DNA from 3 places in the Shewanella frigidimarina NCIMB 400 genome. Region 1 is predicted to be linked to each of the others. Evidence: predicted binding sites of a transcription regulator. Region 1 holds the regulator's gene; each other region holds the start of a gene.
What was found. The regulator sigma-54, encoded in region 1, starts transcription at its own class of promoters, with help from an activator protein. The targets are predictions, from matches to a motif close to GTTGGCACGNNNNTNGNNT.

Region 2: the regulator sigma-54 is predicted to act here: its motif matches at 3,703-3,721, upstream of SFRI_RS11945 (YccF domain-containing protein).
Region 3: the regulator sigma-54 is predicted to act here: its motif matches at 2,194-2,212, upstream of SFRI_RS16780 (nitric-oxide reductase large subunit).

What each region holds. Positions count from the first base shown of each region.
Region 1 is NC_008345.1:4,020,714-4,026,390, reverse strand. Features, by position in the region: gene SFRI_RS17435 (HPr family phosphocarrier protein) at 1-229, opposite strand, end outside; gene rapZ (RNase adapter RapZ) at 250-1,113, opposite strand; gene ptsN (PTS IIA-like nitrogen regulatory protein PtsN) at 1,110-1,553, opposite strand; gene hpf (ribosome hibernation promoting factor) at 1,556-1,843, opposite strand; gene SFRI_RS17415 (RNA polymerase factor sigma-54) at 1,869-3,353, opposite strand; gene lptB (LPS export ABC transporter ATP-binding protein) at 3,496-4,227, opposite strand; gene lptA (lipopolysaccharide transport periplasmic protein LptA) at 4,224-4,805, opposite strand; gene lptC (LPS export ABC transporter periplasmic protein LptC) at 4,792-5,352, opposite strand; gene kdsC (3-deoxy-manno-octulosonate-8-phosphatase KdsC) at 5,349-5,677, opposite strand, start outside.
Region 2 is NC_008345.1:2,763,323-2,768,999, reverse strand. Features, by position in the region: gene SFRI_RS11965 (homogentisate 1,2-dioxygenase) at 1-333, opposite strand, end outside; gene SFRI_RS11960 (LysR family transcriptional regulator) at 553-1,482, shown strand; gene SFRI_RS11955 (TIGR00266 family protein) at 1,659-2,447, shown strand; gene SFRI_RS11950 (EVE domain-containing protein) at 2,629-3,096, opposite strand; gene SFRI_RS11945 (YccF domain-containing protein) at 3,253-3,666, opposite strand; gene SFRI_RS11940 (1-aminocyclopropane-1-carboxylate deaminase) at 3,864-4,835, shown strand; gene SFRI_RS21465 (hypothetical protein) at 5,078-5,251, opposite strand.
Region 3 is NC_008345.1:3,887,245-3,892,921, reverse strand. Features, by position in the region: gene SFRI_RS16780 (nitric-oxide reductase large subunit) at 1-2,154, opposite strand, end outside; gene slyA (transcriptional regulator SlyA) at 2,448-2,933, shown strand; gene SFRI_RS16770 (HlyD family secretion protein) at 2,942-4,000, shown strand; gene SFRI_RS16765 (DUF2955 domain-containing protein) at 4,121-5,146, shown strand; gene SFRI_RS16760 (tetratricopeptide repeat protein) at 5,383-5,677, shown strand, end outside.

The sequences.
Region 1 (5,677 bases):
TTAATGCCACTTCAGCATCAGGGCCTTGAGCAGTAACAGTAATCATTTTACCAATACCACTTTCAAGCATTAATAACCCCAGCACACTTGCAGCGCTGGCATTTTTTTCACCTTGAGTTAAGGTGATGTTAGCATCAAAATCCGCAGCTAATACTGCGAGTTTTGTTGCTGCACGGGCATGTAATCCCAATTTATTTGAAATGGTCACTTGGCGTTCAAGTTTGATCATTGACGCGATCCTATGCTCACTTAGTTATTAGTATCACTGATATTTAACTCTCTGTGGCGAGCATTAACCGTGTGTTTACTACCTTGTCTAAACCGTTTAGCTAATTGATCTGCAATATATACCGAACGGTGCTGACCACCAGTACAACCAATCGCGATGGTAAGGTAACTGCGATTATTACGTTCTAGATGTGGCATCCAAGTTTCAAATAGATTTTCAATTTGCCAAATAAACTTATTCACTAATGGCTGACGCCCTAAAAACTCTTGTACGGGTTCGTCTAAACCCGTAAATGGACGCAGCTCAATTTCCCAGTGCGGGTTAGGTAAAAAGCGTACATCAAACATAAAGTCAGCTTCTGTCGGCATTCCGTGTTTAAAACCAAAAGATTCAAAGTTAATCACTAACTCTTTATCAACACTGCCTAATAATATTTGCCTAACTTGGTCGCTTAATTCGTAGATATTTAGTGCAGAAGTGTCGATGTAGTGATCAACAATTTTTGCGATCGGTTCGAGTAAACGGCCTTCTAATTTGATCGCTTCTTGTAGTGAAATATGATTTTTAGATAATGGGTGTAATCGACGTGTTTCGCTGTAACGTTTAAGCAATACTTTGTCATTGGAATTTAAAAAGAAGCTGATAATTTCAGTGTCATTCTCAAGTAGTGCCAATTGGTCTTGAAGCACTTTACCTTGTTCTGCAATGTTACGAACATCAACACTAATCGCAACCAAATCATTGCTACCCTTAAGCTGGGCTAATAATGTGCCAATAAGTGGTAAAGGCAAATTATCAACACAATAATATCCTAGGTCTTCTAATACTCTCAGGGCAACGGATTTTCCTGAGCCCGAACGTCCCGATACTATGACAAGTTTCATGCAGTAATAACCTGATAAAGTTCTGTTGCGTCGTGAGTTTTGCGAAGCTGTTTCAATATTTGCTTATCGCTTAACTTTTGGGCCATGCTTGATAACGTGCCTAAATGTTGTTGGCACTGGTCGGCAGGTACTAACAAAGCAAATAAAAGATCCACGGGCTGTTTATCGATTGCATCAAAGGCAATGGCTTCTTCACATTTAATAAATATCGCGATAGGGTGATCGATGGTCGTTAATCGACCATGAGGTATCGCAATGCCATTTCCTATACCTGTGCTACCCATTTTCTCTCTCGCTAACAGGCTTTCAAAAACCTCTTGCGAAGACAGGGTTGGGTACTGGGCAGCGACTAAATTGCTGATGAGTTCCAGTACTTTTTTCTTACTGCCCGGTGTGGCACAGGTAGTGCATTCCGGCTGCAGAATGGTACAAAGTTCCATCGTTAGTGTTTTGTATTCTTCTCTTTGTGTTTAATTACCTGACGGTCGAGTTTATCGATCAGGGCGTCTATTGCAGCATACATATCAGTATTTTCTGACATTGCGAAAATCTCTGCGCCATTAACGTTGATTTTAGCTTCTGCTTTTTGTTGTAATTTTTCTACATTGAGCACAACGTGTACATTATGGATCTGATCGAAGTGCCGTTCAAGCTTTGAAAATTTACCTTGGACGTATTCACGTAAAGATTCTGTGATTTCGACATGATGTCCAGTCAGACTTATTTGCATAAAAAATCCTCCATTGCCTAGTAGGTTATAAACTCTTACGTTGGTTTGAGGGCGGGATCATCATTGCTTCACGGTATTTTGCAATCGTACGACGCGCAACGTTTATGCCCTGTTCTGCCAGAAGCTGAGCCATTTTACTGTCGCTCAGTGGTTTTTTCTGGTTTTCTGCGGCAACCAGCTTTTTGATAAAAGCACGAATGGCTGTAGATGAGCATTCCCCGCCATCGTCAGTACTGACATGGCTAGAGAAGAAGTATTTTAGTTCAAACAACCCTCGTGGGGTGTGCATATATTTTTGTGTGGTGACTCGTGAAATGGTCGATTCGTGCATCTCTACTGCTTCCGCAATATCATTGAGCACCATAGGCTTCATGGCTTCTTCGCCATATTCAAAAAAGCCTTGCTGAAATTGTACAATGCAATTTGCCACTTTAAGTAAAGTATCGTTGCGACTTTCAATACTTTTAATAAACCATTTAGCCTCTTGCAGATGGCCTCGAATAAATTGACTATCCGACGGGTTTTTACTGCCTCTAGCCATGGCCGCGTATTGCTGATTAACACCAATTTTAGGCATGTTGTCTGGGTTTAACTCTACAACCCAGCGACCATTTTTCTTTAATACAGTGACATCGGGAATAACGTATTCATCATCCATTGGGGTAATTAATAAACCAGGACGAGGATTGAGTGTCTGAATTAGAGTGATTGCGTCACGTAATTCATTTTCTTTTAGTTTTGTTTTACGCATCAATAATCTGAAATCACGGCCAGCAATTAAATCTAAATAGCCTTTAATTAACAAACGAGCATTATCGATATGTGGTGTGTCGTTAGAGAATTGTGCTAATTGAATAAATAGACATTCACTTAAATCACGTGCAGCAACACCAACAGGGTCAAAGTGTTGAACGCGTTTTAATACCGCTTCAACTTCATCAAGTTCCACATTTTCATCACCCATGGCTTCAAGAATATCTTCGGTACTTTGGGTTAAATAACCGCGTTCATCTATGGCATCAATAATGGCGGTGGCAATGGCGAGATCAGTGTCTGAAAATGGGGTAAGATTTTTTTGCCATTCTAAATGTTCGTACAAACCTTCGGTCGTTTCACCTTGAAAGGGCATGTCGTCATCGCGCATGCTCGCACTGCCTGAACCTGACATTGGTGAGGCTGTGTACACTTCGTCCCATGTGGTATCCATGGCTAAATCATCCATGGTTTCTTTGGTCATGGATTCTGCAATGTCGACAGTGGAAGTATCTTTTTCGACATTAACAATGCTGTTGTCACTAAAGTCGGTATCCGCTTGGTCGCGATTTTCCTTTAAGGAGTCTTTTGCTTCAGAAAACTCATCTTCTATTTCAAGCAATGGATTTGAATCTAATGCTTGTTGGATTTCCTGCTGTAGCTCCAATGACGATAATTGCAGTAAGCGAATGGCTTGCTGCAATTGTGGGGTCATGGTTAAGTGTTGACCCATTTTAAGTTGGAGTGACGCTTTCATTTACCGCTTATCCCTAGATGATTTTCAATAAAAATGACAATCTCGAAACTGTAATGGATTGCCATATACATCAATGACATTTAACGTTGTTTAGGTATCGTTCAATGAAATGAGTTAGCTAGACTAAAGGCCAGTAAAGTAACTATAGCTTGAATTGTTCACCTAAGTACACAGCACGAACTTGTTGATTACTTAATATCTCATCAGGTGTGCCTTCGGCGATTAAATTACCCTGGCTAACGATATAGGCCCGCTCACAAACGTCTAGCGTTTCACGTACGTTATGGTCGGTAATTAATACCCCTAAACCCCGATTTTTAAGTTGTTGGATGATTTTTTTAATGTCGATGACCGAAATAGGATCAACACCAGCAAAAGGCTCATCAAGCAAAATAAATTTTGGATTAGCAGCTAAAGCGCGCGCAATTTCAACTCGACGACGTTCGCCACCCGATAACGACATGCCTTGGCTGTCGCGTATGTGAGTAATGTGGAATTCTTCGAGTAGATGCTCAAGTTGCTCAATACGTTGGTCTGTACTGAGCTCTTTGCGAGTTTGCAGTACGGCCATTATGTTGTCGTAAACGGTAAGCTTGCGGAAAATACTGGCTTCTTGTGGTAAGTAACCTATACCTTTGCGGGCGCGCAAATGCATTGGATCGGCAGTAAGGTCGTCATCGTCAATTAATATCCGACCTTTATCGCTTTTTACTAAGCCGACAACCATATAAAAGGTGGTTGTTTTACCTGCACCATTAGGGCCTAAAAGACCGACAATTTGGCCGGTTTTAACCGTTAAGCTCACATCTTTAACAACCTGACGAGCTTTATAGCTTTTTGCTAGATTTTCAGCGGTTAAGGTAATTTGGGTCATGGTTTGATCTGCTTGTTAACAGGGATTTTAGGGAGCTTTTGCTTTGGCGCCGACTCGTCTTGGAAATTCTCTGGTTGAATGATGGTGATTACCCGATCTTGTCCTGTACCAGTACTTTCGGCAATCAGCTCTTGAGCACTGATGTTGTACTTGATTTTATTACCGGTAACCTGGCTACCAGATTGATCCAATTTGGCGTTGCCAGTCAATGTGAGTGTAGTGGTGGCAAGGTCATAGCTAATTTCGTTAGCACTTGCAGTACCAATTTTACCGTCATCTAATTCTTGTGAAAATGTAGCAGGGGTGCCAGTAGCAATTAATCTCTTGCTGGTGCTGTTTTCAGGGGTAAACGCCCGTAACTGATCTGCATTGATATTAATCGTGCCTTGGACAATTGTCACCGGACCATTAAAAACAATTTGATTGTTCTTAATGTCGGCAGACTGACTGGCGGAAGCGATTTTCAATTCTTGTTTCAGATCACCTTGTTTCGCTGTGGCTGGCAAACTCAATATGCAAAGTATGCTACTTAGTAACACAACATTGGCGCGAGTGTGGAGACGATTAATGTGGCTCATATGTTCCTTCTACCTGGCTAAGTAGCGATAATTTTTGCGAATTCAAGTCGGCATGCAAGCCTAAACCTTGAATAATAAACCCTTTACCTTTGATGTACACCATCTCTTGTGAGGTGCCTATCATAGTGGTTAAATCCACCGTAATGGCTTGGGTACTCAGTGACTGTAGAGGTTCTTCTATATCAATGGCATCAATAATAACATTATTTTCTAATGTGACTTTGCTGGTATTTTTATTCAATTGCCCACGGTCTGCACTTAATTGCCATTGTGCTTTACCATTTTCAGGGAAAATGAGGTAGATAGGTTTGGTAAAGTGAGTGATGTCGCTTGAAGCGTAATGCTCCATGTGCTCCGCGCTGACTCGACTTTCGACAAAACCTAGTTGATTGAATTCTGTCGTGCGTAGGTTATCTGCAACAAAATCGGGGCGCTCAATACCGCGTATTTGCACCGCATCCATTTCACTGCGTTTTATTTGTGCTTGCCAGTACAATATAAAAGCAAGCCCAAAAAAAGCAATAATACCTAGCGAAACTCTACTCATATACTCATACCATGAGCACTGGCAAACTTATCTTGGCTTAAGAGTAATAAATCGGTGAGTTCACGCAGTGCGCCATGGCCACCGTTAAGAGTGGTTGTCATATGGCACTGTTGTTTGACAAACGGATGACCATCACCGACACAAACAGCTAGCCCTACGGCTTTCATTACGGGTAGGTCTACCATGTCATCGCCAATGTAAGCCACTTCATCTGGAGTCACATTATAAAGAGACAATAATTGCTCAAAAGGCTCAAATTTATTATCAATACCTTGATAAATATGTGTGACACCTAATGCTGTCATGCGGTTCTCAACAATCTTAG
Region 2 (5,677 bases), 1.3 Mb from region 1:
GGTATCTTCAGTCACCTTAGCGGTGTACATGGCGACATCATTATTGAAAAAAATTTTATTTCGGGCGCTAAAAAAGTTGCCTTGGCAGTCGGCTTGGCGCGAGTCTAATTTGTAATTTTGAATTAATGAGTCTTGCCATTGTTCACCATGAGATAACGTGTAAGGTTGAACGTCTATCGCTTTGGTTGGCATATTGTGATGATATTTATTTGAATAAATATTAGAAAAGCCATGAGTTGAAAATAATTCTTCACGGTACAACTCGCCATTGTCTTTTTCGAAGGCAATGTGGCGTTTGGTCGGGATCTGACCTTGCTTAACATAGAATGGCATGTGATTGTCCTATGGTGAATCGACTGCGAGTGTCGTGGCGTTTATGTTATTTGTTGTTATGGCCTAATCGCATTGGGCAAACCAATATGTGATCTAACTTACAATTTAGTGGTAAAGATCAACAAAAAAAAGAATAATAAATAACTCAACACAATCTATTTTTTAGATTGTTGTGTTAGCTTTACATTTGTGTATGGATAACGGGACAGTGAAAATCTTATGCGAATAGATATCGATGCCTTTAATGTACTGCAAGTACTTGTTGAAGAAGGAAGTTTTGCAAAAGCTTCCGAGCGATTACACAAGGCACAATCGGCAGTAAGCTATCAGGTTAAAAAGCTAGAGCAACATCTCGGCGTGACATTATTTAATCGAGATCATTATCGAGCGGAATTAACACCAGAAGGTAAGGTGATTTTGGCCGAAGGGCAACGGCTGTTACAGCATTTAGCCAATATTGAACATCTTGCCAGTCGCTTTAGTCAGGGGTGGGAACCTAAGCTTGAGTTAGTCATCGACGGTGCTTTACCGATGGAGCCGATCATGACCGCGCTTAAGCGTATGTCAGAACACAATATACCGACTAAAGTACAACTTAATATGGAGTTTTTAGGCGGAGTACAGCATCGCTTTGAGCGCGACCAAGCAGACTTAATGCTGGTTAAGGATTATCGTACTGGTCCCTCGTATCACCCTAAACCGTTACCTACGATTACCAGTGTGCTAGTGGCGTCATCACAACATCCATTAAGTCTACTTAAGGAAATTAGTTTACCTGAGTTACAACAACATGTTGAGTTAACCATTGAAGATTCATCTCCAGGTAAACGCGACCGCGATGAAATGCAATTTGGCGGCGATAAAGTATTTTATTTATCAGGTTTTATCATGAAAAAAAATGCCTTACTAAAAGGCCTCGGTTTTGGTTGGATGCCAGACTTTTTAATTGCCGAAGAATTACATCAAAGACAACTTATTGAAGTTGATTTTATTGGTGGTAATCGGTTTAGCTTTACACCGCAATTAGTGTCCACACTTGAACGTCCGCTGGGGCGAGCAGGGCAACTATTTACTGAGCTTATTTTAGAAGAGTTTGCTCAATATCAATTACAGCATCAATCAGGATTAAGCGGTGCAGGTTTAGGTTAACGATGGACACAAATCGGTAAACGAATGCAGTGGCAACAGAATTTGGTTACAGAATATTGAAATGTTGTCGTGTTAAATAGCTGATCATTTTGTTACCTTAAATCATCCATAATAAATAATGCCTTAATACCGAACAGGGCAACTGCAAACATTAAATAAATTTTTAAGGAATGAAAATGAGCATGAAAAGTCATGAAGTTGATTATGAAATTATAGGTTCTAGCATGCAGCTGGTTGAAGTTGAATTAGACCCAAATGAGTCTGTGATTGCTGAAGCGGGGGCGATGACTTACCTCGAAGAAGACATTATGTTCGAGGCCAGAATGGGTGATGGCTCTGAACCGGAATCCGGTTTTTTTGGCAAGTTACTTGGTGCTGGTAAACGCGCCATTTCGGGTGAGGGTATTTTTATGACTCACTTTACCAATCAAGGCCAACAGAAACGAAAAGTAGCATTTGCTGCACCATTTCCTGGCACTATTCTGGCAATTGACTTAGCTCAACATCAAGGTGAACTTATCTGCCAAAAAGACAGCTTTTTAACGGCAGCTTTAGGTACGCAAGTGAGTATGAAGTTTAATAAACGTTTAGGGACCGGTTTTTTTGGTGGGGAAGGATTTATTCTACAAAGCCTAAAAGGCGATGGCATGGCGTTTGTGCATGCTGGTGGGACATTGATTAAAAAAGAATTACACGGTGAGACATTGCGGGTCGATACCGGTTGTTTAGTGGGGTTCACTCCTGGAATTGATTATGACATACAACGTGCAGGCTCATTAAAGTCGATGGTATTTGGTGGTGAAGGTTTGTTCCTTGCAACCTTAAAAGGCCATGGAACTGTGTGGTTACAAAGCTTACCGTTTTCTCGTATGGCTGACAGAATCATTGCTCATGCACCATCAAGTGGTGGCAAAGACCAAGGTGAAGGTTCTGTACTTGGCGGAATAGGTCGAATGATTAACTAATTCTGACATTGCGCGATCTTTTCACTGTGCCGTTAGTATTCGAGCTCAGACTATTACAGCAAATTGTATTGACTTACTCTGAGCTGTCTTTAGGAGATTTTTTAGAATGTTTACTGGTCGGCTGACGAGCTGGTCTGTTTTAACTTAAGGTTACCCATGTAAGGTCATCAATCTAACGTTATTATTTTAAGATTGTTAATTGCATAATATGTTGGTATTGCAACGGTGTGACGGGCTGAACACTCAAGCGGGCACCTTTAGCCACTAATACCATATCTTGCAGTGCGAGATCTGCTTTCAATTGTTTCAAGCTCACTGGTTTAGAAAATTTGGCCATAAATTGGATATCGACTTGCCACCATCGAGGCGTATTAGTGTTAGATTTTACATCATAATACGGTGAACGGTTATCAAAAGCACTGATATCGATTTGTGCATCACTGCTAATTTTTGCTAAACCCACAATGGCAGGTACTTTACAGCTAGAGTGGTAAAACAACACTACATCGCCTAAGGCGATTTGATCGCGAATGTAATTACGTGCTTGATAGTTACGAATACCCTGCCAAGCAACGGTTTGCTGCTCACTCATCTGTAGATTATCAATACTAAAGTCGTCTGGTTCAGACTTCATTAACCAATAGTTCATGTGATCCCATTACTGTCTTTAAAGAGGCTGAATAACCTTTTAGCGCTTAAGAATGGCAATGTACACGTTGCTGATGCAATTAGGCAAATAAAAAGCCGATAGTATTATGCTATCGGCTTTTTAGAACAGTGGTCATTCAACGGTTATTAATGAATGTTAATAAGTTGGTTTGGCAATAACAGTTTGGCCGATAGGGGTTAAACTTAACAGGGCCAACTTAAGATGCTGTAACGCGAAAGGAATACCTATAATCGTTACAAAACAAGCCAGAGCATGGGCTAGATGACCAATCGCGAGCCAAATACCAAAGCACAAAAACCAGATGACATTACCCACCAAACCTAACGTGCCAGTGCCAATATCTTCTTGGCCTGAAATGTGTTTTCGGTTAACGGTTTCTTGTCCAAATGGCCAGAAAGCAAGTTCGCCAATGACAAAACAAGCACGACCAAATGGGATACCAATGATACTGATAAAGCACAGTACCCCTACAAACCACCAGGCTAGTCCCATGACAAAACCACCCATTAAAAACCAAGCAATATTAAAGATTAAGCGTAAAAGTGACATTTTCAATCCTATCAATAGTCAATATTACTTAATATAAAGCCATATTCATGCCATGTTGTTAACTAACTGATTATTATAGCTTAAATGTTGGTTTTATACTGTATAGCTAATGTAGTGTGATGATTAATACAAATGAATCGATGAGATTTATCATTTTTTAGTTAAAATGCTCATATTACAGTTGATTGAGACAATTCATGTTTTCGATAAGCCCAGTACAAGCGATGAACTTTGAAGGACGCAGTATCTACATTAAGCGGGATGATTTATTACATGCTGATTTTGGTGGTAATAAAGCGCGTAAATTTTATCATTTCTTACATCATGATTATTCACATGTTACCCAGATCGTGGCTTCGGGCTCTGCACAAGCAAACTCCTTGTACTCATTGTCTGTACTTGCAAAGCAGCAAGGGTGGAAATTTGATTACTACGTAAGCCACATCAGCGAGTTTTTATTACAACATCCTCAGGGGAATTATGCTGCAGCGATACAAAATGGCGCCAATATTATAGATGTTCGTCATTTGACTGATGCTAAAAACCTTGAAGGTATGCATTTAGACGATGCGATGCAGCATATTGTTTCATCAGACCCAAGCTATGCAGATAAAAAACAATTACTTTTTATTCCTGAAGGTGGCCGTTGTGAGTATGCCGAAACTGGGATAGCACAACTCGCCAGTGAAATTATTCAATGGGCACAAGATCAACAAAAAAAACAGTTAAAGATATTTTTACCCTCAGGTACGGGAACTACTGCAGCTTATTTAAATAAACAAATTATTCAACAACAGGCTAAATTACTATTAATGGATGTTATTGCCATAGAGGTATTAACTTGCAGTACCGTAGGAGGAGATGAATATTTACGTCAACAATTCTCACAATTAGTCGATGAGGTTTGTTTTCCTAACATTATTAATGATGGTCATAAATATCATTTTGGAAAATTATCACGACGTTGTTTTGATATGTGGAATACGGTATGCCAGTCGGGAATTGAATTTGAATTATTGTACGACCCGGTTGGATTTCTAGTGTTACAACATTATTTGAATAGTAATACTGTCAGTGCAACCGATATTCTCTATATACATCAGGGGGGAGTCTTGGGAAATAAAACGATGTTGCCAAGATACCAACGAAAGTTTTTGCACACGGTTTGATTACAGGATGAGTGTAGGGTTTCTTGTTGTAAGCTGTTGATATTAAGTCAGTTATTTTCAAGTTGTAGATTTGGGTTTAAAAATTTCGATTGGAGTTTAAAACTGAAGAATAATTTGAAATGATGCGAGTGAGTTATTCATTTTGCTCTGTTTTAATAAACATCGGTAAGTGAGAGGAGAATACCGAGAAATGAGTTTATTAAATAACAGAGCAAATGATTAACGCAAAGCGTTAGGGGGTATTACTTATTGGCAGAGATTAACCATTTCATGAAGTTTAATGCTTCAATACGTTTTGAAAAGGTTTTTTTGTTTTTACCTAGGCTATCGGTAAAAGCAATTGAATTCTTGTTTGACGAGATAGAGTTAACCGGAAAGCTAACTGAAATTTCGTGTCCATTCATGTTGTATGACATAGGTCACACTCCTTCTTATATATTCACCATTAGGTGAGAAAATTGTTCAATAAAATATCCTTGGCATTTTTTAGTGTTGCAAAAGATTAATGTTTCGAGATTTAACTTAACCTATCCTTTACTCACTAATCAAGTGTTGATATGTAAATAGTTGATTAAGGTCTATTTTATGCCTGCAACATTGATGTTGGGACATGACATATAGCCATAAAAACTTAATACATATTTAGCACTTAACTTTGTAAGTTGAACATAGTTTTATGACAACAAGATTACGTGAATATAATTTAAATTATCATATCAACAGAAATCAATTGAAATCAAAAACGATGTACAGAAGCTTGTCTTGGGTTTATTTACGAAGTGAAGTTGAGCAGACTTACAGGTAGGTAACCAAAATTAACAAGAAAACTAAATCTGTGTGGA
Region 3 (5,677 bases), 130 kb from region 1:
CCATACGAGGTTTTCAACTAAGTCGCTATGAATAACAGCAGGTGAGCGGGCATACCAGTAACCGTGATCGATAGCAGCAAAGAACTGCACAATACCCACTGGCAATAGCGACATAAATACCATAGCGGCTAAACCTATGTTTAAGGTCCAAAATGCGCCTTTAAGGTATTTGTGGTTCCATTGCATATTGCCTGTTAATCCGCGTAAACAGAATAACATCAATCCTATACCTAGCATGCCATACACGCCCATAAATGCCGCGTGAGCATGGGTTGCCGTGGTGTTTAAGCCCTGGATAAAGTATAGCGAGATAGGTGGGTTAATTAAGAAACCTAATACACCAGCACCCACTAAGTTCCAGAACGAAGTCGCCACAAAGAACATAATCGCCCAGTGATAACGCTCCATCCAAGGGCTGGCTTTACGTAAACGATAGGTTTCCATCGCTTCAAAACCAATTAATGCTAACGGCACAACTTCAAGTGCTGAGAATATCGCTCCCCAAGCAATGACTGATGTTTGAGTACCGGTAAAGTATAAGTGATGCAAAGTACCGATTAGGCCACCGGTTAAAAACACCACGGTTGAGAACAATACCGCACCATTGGCACTTCGAGCACGGATAAGCCCTAAGCGAACTAACATTAATGCTATTACAGATGTCGCAAATGTTTCAAAGAAGCCTTCAACCCATAAGTGGACCACCCACCAACGCCAGTATTCTGCAATCGCTAGGTTAGAGTGTTTGCCCATAAACAGGCCTGCACCATAAAATAAGCCAATGGCGACACAAGAAGCGTATAGCACCCAAATAACCGGTTGCATGTCGTTGCTGACTTTTAACGCTGGGCGCATTGAAGCAGTGACTAACGCTAACCAAATTAATAAACCTGCCAGCAACAATACTTGCCATACGCGGCCTAAATCGATGTATTCATATCCTTGGTGACCAAACAAGAAGTTCATGTCTAGATCAAAATACTGCTGAACACCCAACCACTCTCCGGCCATAGAGCCAAGGACGATAACAACTAACGCGCCCCAAAGAATGTTTACCCCTAGGCGTTGATACTTCGGCTCGTAACCAGAGAGTGCCGGGGCAATGTATAAGCCAGTGCCTAACCAAGCTGTGGCTATCCAAAATACTGCAAGTTGAGTATGCCAAGTTCGAGTGACCGAATAAGGCAGAATTTCAGATAATGGGAAACCATAAAACTCTTGGCCTTCAACCGCGTAGTGTGCCGTAATTCCGCCAAGCAGTATTTGCAGTAAAAACAGCCCAATCGCAGTGACAAAGTATTTACCTACGGCTTTTTGCGATGGCGTAGGTTTAGTGAAAAATAATGGGTCATCTTTAGCGGGTTCTGGTAATGCTTCTTCTTTGCAACAAGCATGGTGCCAAATCAACATGGCAATACCAAGAATCAATGTCACTACGCTCAACACCGACCAAACTATGTTATCTGAAGTCGGTAAATTACCTATCTGTGGGTCATATGGCCAGTTATTGGTGTAAGTATAATCGTAACCAGGACGTTCGGTTACCGCTGCCCATGAGCCCCAAAATAAGAAAGCATTTAGCAGTTCACGATGGCTAGCATCGGTGATAGTACCTTCTTTCATTGCATATTGTTCGCGCAGTGATGACAGTGCAGGATCGTCACCAAAAAGTGATAAATAGTGTTGAGTCACTTCATTTATCGCCGCAACTCTGGTGTTTGAAAGCGTAACATAGGTTTTATCCTCTGCACTTTCGACAACCGTATTATGGCGCATATCATTTCTGAGGGCTTTTTCTAACCCTGCTTGCTGTTCAGAATCGAGTTCTGCGAAATCACGATTGAAACGTGCTTTAGCCGTAATAGACAACCAAGCTTGTGCTTCACGGTGTAACCAATCAGCAGTCCAGTCTGGTGCCACATAAGAGCCATGACCCCAAATAGATCCTAACTGATGCCCACCCATTGATCGCCAAACAAGTTGACCTTGTTCAATATCGTTTTCGGTAAATATGGGGTGGCCACTGGTGTCAGTAAACGCCGTTGGAATAGGCGGTTTTTCTCGGTATATACCGCTGCCTAAACTAAGTAATACAGTGAAGGAAGCCACAAGCACGATTAATAGTGCAAAGCCGGTGAGTTTGTTTTTGCTCATAAGTCCTCTTAGCGCAAAGTCATTTAGATACCGATGACATTACACAAGACGTGCCAACTTTTAATTTTTGAATAAGATATTGATTAATATACTATTAATGATTTTGGTGGCATGCATTAAATAGTCTTATTGACACATAATGCATGTGTCAATAAGACTATTTAATGTCGAAATGACAGCGGTATTATATTTACTCTGTTATTTCATCGTGGTTTATCTTATTCGATAAAATTATTTACTTAGCATGCTAACTAGTTATAATGGTTAGCACGCTAATTAAGTGAGTGCTAATCATGTCCCAAGAATTAGAAAGATTAAAAGAACTGTCTCTAGCTGAAAATTTAGGTCGATTGCACCGCTTATGGCGAACGGCTGCCGATGCAGAATTAATCCCGCTAGGTCTTACTCATCCTCGCTGGACAGCATTGTGGAAGTTATTGCGCTTAGGGGACAACGTCAGCCAAAAGGTGCTTGCAGATGCGTTAGAAATTGAATTGCCATCATTAATGCGCACCCTTAATCAATTAGAAGAGCAGGGCTATATGCAACGCCATTGCTGCGAAAAAGATAAACGGGCACGCATTGTCAGCTTAACCCCTGATGGGATTGAGATGCTTAAGCAGATGGAAAGTAAAATCATGCTAGTGCGACGTAATTTATTAGCCGGCATTAGCAGCCAAGAATTAAGTGAATTTGAACGTGTCATCAGTCTGATCAGTGATAACGCTCTTGCTGTGCTGCATAAGAACACTGAACAAGACAACAAAATTCCCAAATGAGAAAGAATATGACTCCAGATCAACAATTTGCACGACTCGTTAGAGTATCTATATTCCTGTTTGTATCAGTGTTTGGCTACTTTATGTTTGCCGACGCTGTGATGCCAATGACGCCACAAGCCATGGCAACACGAATGGTCACTAAAGTAACGCCGCAAGTCAGTGGTAAAATTGCTTCTATTGCAGTCGAAAATAACCAATTAGTGGCTAAAGGTGATGTGTTATTTAGCATCGACTCAGCCCCTTATGAGTTAGCGGCTGAGCAGGCTACATTGGCGTTAGAGCAAGCAAAACAAGATAACGCCGAACTTGATGCATCGATACTTGCTGCCAAAGCAGATGTTCAGGCAAATCAAAGTAGTGCACAGCAGAGAAACAGTGAAGCAAAACGCCTTGATGCATTGTACGCTTCTCGAGGTGTATCGCAGCAGTTAACCGATCAAGCTCAAAGTGATGCCGTTACGGCTGAGGCTAACTTACTTGCCGCCAAAGCACGCTTAACTAAGCTAGTGGTAAGCCGTGGACGCAATGGCGAAGATAATTTAAAAGTGCGTCAAGCTCGAAACCGTTTGGCTCAAGTAGAGTTAAACCTGTCTTACACTCAAATTCGCGCCGATCAAAATGGGGTGGTAACCAACTTACAGTTAGAAGTCGGCAGCTTTGCCACTGTCGGTCAGCCGCTATTGGCTGTAGTGTCAGAAATCGTTGATATTATTGCTGACTTTAGAGAAAAAAGCTTACGAGGTATTGAGCCACAATCAACTGCACTTATTGCATTTGATGGTCAACCTGGGCGTTTGTACCATGCCAAAGTGAGTACCGTAGATGCTGGTGTGAGTGCAGGACAATTTGATGCAAATGGCCGTTTAGCAGATCCGCAAGAGTCTGTACGTTGGGTACGTGACGCTCAGCGTTTACGTTTACACCTTGAACTTGACCACCAAGGCGTTAATGCATTACCTGCTGGAGCACGTGCAACGGTGCAATTAGTCCCCAATAGTGGTTTGCTTGGCTTCTTAGCTAAGGTTCAAATCAAGGTTATCAGCACACTGCATTATATTTATTAACGTCGCCATTAAGCTCAATATTGCTTGTTACTAATCACTATATCAAATCACACTCAAGACAATGCAGCAGGTTATTCATTTAGCGTGCTGTATCTTGTATCAATACCCTAGGTTGTTTATATGTTATTACGCCATAGTCCTTTGACTCAAAACGATTTACGTCAATGTTTACGCATTGCAACAGGCGCCACGCTAGGGTTTGCGATATGTAAGTTTTTCGATCTCAGTTATGGTGTGTTTTTTACCGTCACTCCAATGTTATTACTCGGTTTAGTCCCTGTGATGAATGCTCATGCGATGAGGCAATTGTTGGCATCATCTGTAATGTCTGGGATTGAAGTAGGTATTTTAGGCGGTTTATTTGGTGCTCACCCAGGGGTGATATTACCTATTGTGTTTGTGCTTTTTTTGTATCGTTTTGCTGCAATGTCACGTGGCAGCTTGTTTTTATTTGGCGCTAATGGGGTTATTAGCCTAAGCATTATGCTGCACTTTGCCAGTTATCCAAGTGTCGATATTAACAATCTCATTTTTAGTAATTTTTGGGCAACGGCAGCATCAGTCGTCATTGCTTATGCTATGACGGCTCTATGGCCCGATGTTGAACCAAGAACGCCAGTTGCTGCCGTGGTTAAAGTGCCTAACCGTATGCGCCATGAAGCGCTACTCGGAGCATCTATTGCAACTGCATCATTTGTGGTTTTTCAGGTCTTTAACTTACGTGATTCTATGTCTGCTCAAGCTACTACCTTGTTATTGTTATTCCCAATGCATTGGAATGGTGCACTCGGTTACGCGCGCAAACGTGCCATCGGTACCTTGTTTGGCGTGACTTTTGGCTTAGTGGGACAAGGGTTGCTCTATGATTGGTCCGGATTATTGATTTTTGTGATACCACTATTGTGGATAGGCTTAATGTTGTTTAGCCAAGTACACGTGAGAGAAGCGAGTGGCTCAGGTGTGGGATTCGGTGCTATGACCACCTTAGGGATATTATTCGGTCAATACTTAACCCCAGATAACGACTTAGTTTTCAGTGCTTTGTACCGAATAAGCAGCATCTTAGTCGCTATCGTGGCAACATTATTACTGTGTTATGTGGTGCATCGGTTATTGAATCGATTTGAAGCAACTCGATTTGGCTGAACAATTGATGTGTGCGGTAAATTGATCTAATTTGAGCATATTCACCAGCCGTAGGCTGATTTCAATCGTAATTGGCAAGTGGATATTATTGGAGTATTAGATTGCTTTGCAGAATAACTTGATAATTGATTGATAATATTAGATATAACGTACGGTTAGTTTTATAGACATAATTACTATAGACATTTTGCATATAAATGCTAATAGTAATGAATCGTATATAAAAAGGACTTAACATGATGAAACAAAATGCTATTATTTTGAGCTTAATATTAAGCTTTCTCGCTTTCGCTCCATTTAAAAGCCATGCAAACCAATTGCCTGAGTGCAACACGTCTGAATGTATTGAATACTTTAAAGCCTACCGCATTTTAACTAAACGAGGTCACTCCTCTGCAATGGCCATGTTAGGTGAATTATATTACTCTGGTTATGGTACTGATAAAGATTTAGACATGGCGTTGAAATGGTACCGACGTGCAGGTAAGTATGGTGTGTTGGACGCAAAATATAAGGCGGGTGTTTTGTATT